One region of the Xenorhabdus ishibashii genome, then DNA from elsewhere that is predicted to be linked to it. Evidence: predicted binding sites of a transcription regulator. Region 1 holds the regulator's gene; each other region holds the start of a gene.
The links. The regulator PurR, encoded in region 1, represses purine synthesis genes. The targets are predictions, from matches to a motif close to CANGCAAACGTTTGCNTG.
Positions count from the first base shown of each region.

Region 2: the regulator PurR is predicted to act here: its motif matches at 667-684, upstream of cvpA (colicin V production protein).
Region 3: the regulator PurR is predicted to act here: its motif matches at 944-961, upstream of Xish_RS04530 (NCS2 family permease).

Region 1 is NZ_NJAK01000002.1:432,407-434,618, reverse strand. It holds gene punR (DNA-binding transcriptional activator PunR) at 1-785, shown strand, start outside; gene purR (HTH-type transcriptional repressor PurR) at 789-1,814, opposite strand.
Region 2 is NZ_NJAK01000001.1:2,975,661-2,977,872, forward strand. It holds gene dedD (cell division protein DedD) at 1-596, shown strand, start outside; gene cvpA (colicin V production protein) at 739-1,227, shown strand; gene purF (amidophosphoribosyltransferase) at 1,260-2,212, shown strand, end outside.
Region 3 is NZ_NJAK01000001.1:974,506-976,717, reverse strand. It holds gene glk (glucokinase) at 1-597, opposite strand, end outside; gene Xish_RS04530 (NCS2 family permease) at 1,029-2,212, shown strand, end outside.

The DNA of each region.
Region 1 (2,212 bases):
ACTGGTTGGCTGTACCTTTATTTGAACGTCGTCATCGTGATGTTGATTTAACGGAAGCAGGGGCAATCTTTGTTAAAGAAGCGCGTTCTGTTATCAAAAAAATGAATCACACTCGGCACCAGTGCCAACAGGTTGCTAATGGCTGGCGGGGGCAATTTAGTATTGCGGTTGATCAGGTCGTGAAGCCAGAGCGAACGCTTCGGCTAATTTTGGATTTTTATCGCCATTTTCCAGATATTGAGTTACTTATCTATCCTGAAGTTTTCAATGGCGTATGGGATGCCCTGGTGGATGGACGAGTGGATGTCGCCATCGGAGCAACACGTGCTTCCCCTGTTGGTGAGCGATATAGCTTCAGGGATATGGGATTTATGCCTTGGCTGTGTGTAGCCAGCCCTGAACACGAACTGGCAGCCATATCGGAAAAATTGAATGATGACCAAATGCGGCCTTATCCCAGTTTATGTCTCGAAGACACTTCGCGTAGCTTACCTAAGCGTGATACATGGGCTTTGAATAATCAACGGAGATTGATTGTTCCTGATTGGGATGTTGGATTAAGTTGTTTGATGGATGGATTGTGTGTAGGCATGGTGCCCAAACACCGTGCGCTACCGCTGATCCGTAAAGGTAAGCTGATTACACTTGAACTTGAACAGCCCTTGCCTGACAGCCCATGTTGTTTGACATGGTCGCAAAAAAGCCACTCACCGGCATTAAGCTGGTTACTTGATTATCTGGGGGATAGCGAAACGCTTAATGCCGAATGGCTGCAAGAAAATTAACCGTCAGCGGCGATAATCGATAAAAGGTCCATCTGCAACAGAGCGCCGTTCAACAAGGCGTGGATGGACTTCGATAGTTTGTGCATCCTCACGTTTATTGATGATCCGATCCAGTAACATTGAAAAAGCCATTTGTCCTAAACGCTCTTTGGGCTGGTGGATGGTTGTCAATGCGGGTGTAAAATAGCGGGCATTGCGGATATTATCATAACCGATAATTGAAATATCTTGTGGAACGCGCAACCCCAACTCATCGGCTGCACAGATCGCCCCCATAGCCATGACATCTCCACCACAAAAAACAGCGGTTGGACGATGTTTTTGATTCAGGATTTTGTACATGGCCTGATAACCAGATTCAGGTTCAAAATCACCTTGTACAATCCACTCATCACGAATGGCGATATTGGCTTCTTTTAGTGCCTTGAGAAAACCTTGGTGGCGTCCTCCCCCAGTATTTCTTGCCAATGGCCCAGGAATAGAGGCAATATCACGATGACCGCGTTCAATGAGATAACGGCCAGCCAGATAACCACCATGAAAGGCATTATCAATAATCGCATCGGTAAAATCACCTCTGGATTCTCCCCAATCCATGACCACCATAGGAATATTGCGATAGCCTTCCAACATACTCAAAAGTTGCTCAGGGTATTCTGAACACATGACCAGCAAACCATCTACTCGTTTTTGTGCCAGCATCGCGAGATAAGCTTTTTGTTTATCAAGGTTGTTATGAGAATTACATAAAATCAGTGTGTAACCTTTGCTATAGCAGCTATTTTCAACCGATTCTATGATCTCAGCAAAGTAGGGTGCTTCACTTGATGTTGCCAGCAATCCAATGGATTTGGTGTGGTTAACTTTTAAGCTGCGAGCAACGGCACTGGGGGAATAATTCAATTCTTTAATAGCAGCCCAAACTGCGGCCTTTGTATCTTCGGCGACGAAACGGGTTTTATTGATAACATGGGATACGGTTGTGGTCGAAACACCAGCGCGTTTAGCCACATCTTTAATCGTTGCCATGAAAAAAGGACTCCTGACCTTCTGGTCTAATTTATATACCCTTTATCTTTCTAGTCGGGTATAGCTATTTGTTAATCGTTTGCCAATATATTTATATACGGGATGATGGTTGGCAATAATTTAGCGGTAAACTTTGAATTTTGTCTGATCTAACTCAAAAGTGAAAGTAATAATCGATGCTATAAAGAGTATGAATTAGATATTGCGGTATGATTTTTCGATAATACGACAAATAACCGCCTAAAATTTATGGTGTTGAGGTGTCTTAATTTTCACATTGAGGATGTTCTATGGATACAGATCTGAAATTGGGATTATTGGCCGCCAGTAGTGCATTAATCATGATTGTTTTTCTGGGAAGCCTTTGCCTGATCTAACCAAGATCTAAAAGAAGAATT
Region 2 (2,212 bases), on a different contig from region 1:
GCGATAAGAAATATAACGAAGATCAATTTGCTGCAATCCCTTTGGTGCCAAAACCTGGTGATGAAGAAGATATTGATTCAATTCCACCATTGACACAAAACATGCCATCTACACCGCCCGAAGGTGCTGCACAAGCAATGCAATCACAGGAGCAAGAGCCAGATATAGACATGCTGTCCCGGCCATCGCTTTCAGAGCCAATGACAGCACCTCCTGTCACTCAAAATCCTAAGGCAGCGGTGAAATCTGAGTCATCTCCTCAACAGAAAGCGGAAACTAAGCCACAGGTTAAAGCTGAACCTCGCTTTGAAAGCGAGCCAGAAACTAAACCAAAGCCAACAGAACAGCCCCCTCAGGCTACGGCATATGTTGTTCAGCTTGGTGCATTAAAAAATTCGGATAAAGTTGGTGAGATAGTGGCCAGACTGCGTCTTTCTGGGCATCAGGTATATACAGTTCCTTCTTTTCCTGTACAGGGACAATTAACCCGAATTTATGTAGGGCCGAATGCATCAAGGCAGACACTGGAATCTGTTTTGCCTGAATTGAAGGAACTTACGGGATTACAAGGGCAGATCAAAAACTATAAGCCATAAATAATTCGATTGACTTTTATGGGAAGTGGAGATCTGTAAGGGTTAATTTTCAGTAGAGTGATAAATCTGCTACGCAAACGTTTTCGTTTTCTGTTAGAATGCGCCCGACCTGAATGTCGGGAGCCTGTTTTTGGATTAAAATATGGTCTGGATTGATTATACGATTATTGCCATCATTGGTTTCTCGGCACTGGTTAGCTTGATTCGTGGTTTTGTTCGCGAAGCGCTCTCCCTGATAACATGGGGCTGTGCTTTCTTTGTTGCAAGCCACTTCTATACTTATCTGGCGGCCTATTTTACCCGTCTTGAGGATGAACTGGTGCGTAATGGGGTAGCGATTGCTATCCTGTTTATTGCAACATTGATTGTTGGCGCGGTAGTAAACTATGTCATTGGTTCACTTGTTCAGCGAACGGGCCTGTCAGGTACTGATCGGGTTTTGGGGATCTGTTTTGGCGCTTTGCGTGGTGTCTTGGTAGTCTCTGCTATTTTGTTTCTTGCGGACTCTTTCACGCCACTGCCCAAAAGTCAGGATTGGCAACAATCACAACTGATCCCTCAGTTTAGTCAAATTATCAGGTGGTTTTTTGACTACCTACAAAGTGCGTCGAGTTTCCTGCCGGAGAGATAACGCTCTCCGCTTGGCTGATGAGGAAAGGCTACATGTGCGGTATTGTCGGTATCGTCGGTTTTACACCGGTTAACCAGTCGATTTATGATGCATTGACGGTGCTTCAGCACCGTGGACAAGATGCAGCAGGTATTGCAACGATTGATGGTAACAATGGGTTTCGTTTACGTAAGGCTAATGGTTTGGTCAAGGATGTGTTTGAGACACGGCACATGTTACGTTTACAGGGAACCATCGGAATTGGGCATGTCCGTTATCCTACAGCGGGTAGTTCCAGTGCATCTGAAGCGCAGCCCTTTTATGTGAATTCTCCTTTTGGTATCACGTTGGCACATAACGGCAATCTGACAAACGCACATGAATTGAAAAAAATGCTGTTTGAAAATGCCCGCCGTCATGTCAACACCACCTCAGATTCCGAAATTCTATTGAATATTTTTGCCAATGAATTAGCCCAATTTCCCCATTTCCCATTAGAGCCTGATGATGTTTTCTCAGCAGTCTCAAAAATGCACAAAAAAATTCGTGGAGCTTACGCTTGTGTTGCCATGATTATTGGGCATGGAATAGTGGCTTTTCGTGATCCACATGGCATTCGCCCTCTGGTGTTGGGAAAGAAAACACTGAAAGATGGTCGCAATGAATACATGGTGGCATCGGAAAGTGTAGCGCTGGATACATTGGGTTTTGAATTCTTGCGTGATGTGGCTTCTGGGGAAGCGATTTATATCACTGAGAATGGGCAACTGTTTACGCGCCAGTGCGCAGAAAACCCGTCATTAACCCCTTGTTTGTTCGAATTTGTCTATTTCGCTCGCCCTGATTCCTTTATTGACAAGATTTCAGTATATAACGCCCGATTACGGATGGGACGGAAATTGGGGGAAAAAATTGCCCGTGAGTGGGAAGACTTACATATTGATGTCGTTATTCCCGTACCGGAAACCTCTTGTGATATCGCCCTGGAAATTGCTCATATTCTGGA
Region 3 (2,212 bases), on a different contig from region 1:
GTAAATATTCACCAAACCAGGTCCAGACAGGACACGTTCAGCGGAGACATGACCATATTCTTCACGCAGTACGCTCAACATATGATCTTCTTCCGTACTCTCTGGCGCAAAATCCACATGACCACCTTCACCAGGTAAACTCATCCATTGGGTTCCTGTGTGAATAAGATGCGCGACACCTAACCCAGTTCCTGCACCATAAACCGCAATGGGACGTTTAGCCTGAGGTTGCTTTCCACCAATCTGAATTACATCATCTGCTCCCAAAACCGGAATGGCGAGGGAAACGGCAGTAAAATCGTTAATCACCTCAAAATGTTCCCATCCCAGCGATGCTTTCATTTGGCTAACAGAAAAACGCCAACTGTGGTTGGTCATACTGATCACATCATCTGTCACCGGACAGGCAATAGCGATACAGCCATATTTGACTTCACAGTTCTTCTGTTTCAAATATTGGCGGATAACAATTTCAAGCGATGGATAATGTGCACAGGGATAGAATTCGACTGCGCTCAGTTGCCCAGTATCTACATCACATAATGCCAGACGTGCATTTGTACCGCCGATATCACCTACCAGAGCATAAGTTGTCATGGTTTATCTCCTTAATTCTTACAGAAATCCTAATGAACCAGTCAAAAATCGAATTGAGGGGATTTTACACAAGGTCAGGCTTAAAGGCCGCATAAAAATGTGTCGATATGGAGCAGGATCCAGATAATTTTGCATCGGATACATATCCTTTAGTTTTCGAGTCACTTTAACCTACTGAATATGCGTTTTATCATCCTCAATGTGATTATCGCTTGATTCTTATCCCTGATTCACTGGATAATCGTCCGCCTCAAATTTTCTCACAGTTTCTTTATCCAGAAAGCCAAACGATTGCGCAAACGAATGGCTAAACCCATGAACACGGCACTAATTGTTATTATCTTGTGACGTAATCGTTTTCGTTTGGCGAGGTGAAGAAATAGAACGAACGCTTTTTAAAGCGACATATTTAACAGAAGCAGGGGAAAAACATGTCTGGTATGCAGGCACCAACTCAATGCAAACTCGATAGGTATTTTAAGATTACTGAACGTGGATCGACAGTACGTCAGGAAATTCTTGCCGGATTAACGACATTTTTGGCGATGGTTTATTCCGTTATTGTGGTACCAGGGATGCTTGGGCAAGCGGGATTTCCTCATACCGCCGTGTTTATTTCTGTTTGTCTGGTGACCGGTATTGGTTCGTTATTGATGGGATTGTGGGTCAATTTGCCAATGGCGATTGGTTGTGCGATCTCATTGACTGCATTTACCGCATTTAGCCTGGTATTAGGGCAACAAGTAAGCATTCCTGTGGCACTTGGTGCGGTTTTCCTGATGGGATGTTTATTTACGTTAATTTCAGTAACGGGCGTGCGAGCGTGGATTTTGCGCAATATGCCAATGGGCATTGCACATGGAACGGGCATTGGCATCGGGTTGTTTTTATTGTTGATTGCAGCTAATGGTGTTGGCTTGGTGATTAAGAATCCACACGCAGGTTTGCCTGTTGCGTTTGGTTCATTGGCTTCATTTCCTGTAGTTATGACGCTATTGGGGCTGGCAGGTATTATCGGTCTGGAACGAAAGAAGGTGCCTGGCGGTATTTTGCTGGTGATTATCGCAATTTCTATTATCGGCTTGATTTTTGACCCAGCCGTTAAATATCAAGGATTATTTAAGTTTCCTACATTAGGGGAAGATGGCCTGTCTCTGATGTTTAGTATGGATATTATGGGAGCCTTACAGCCTATTGTATTACCCAGTGTTTTGGCGCTGGTAATGACAGCGATATTTGATGCGACGGGTACTATTCGGGCTGTAGCGGGGCAAGCTAATTTATTGGATAAGAGAGGCCAGATTATTAATGGCGGCAAGGCACTGACAGCAGATTCTGTCAGTAGTATTTTTGCTGGGGTTATCGGTTCTTCTCCCGCAGCGGTTTATATTGAGTCTGCCGCAGGAACCGCTGCTGGTGGTAAAACGGGTTTAACAGCTTCCGTTGTCGGTATTTTATTCCTGTTAATTTTATTCCTGTCTCCGCTGTCGTATTTGGTTCCTGGCTATGCTACGGCTCCTGCCTTGATGTACGTTGGATTACTGATGCTGAGCAATGTGAGAAAGCTGAATTTTGATGATTTTGTTGATGCAATGTCAGGTTTATTGTGTGCTGT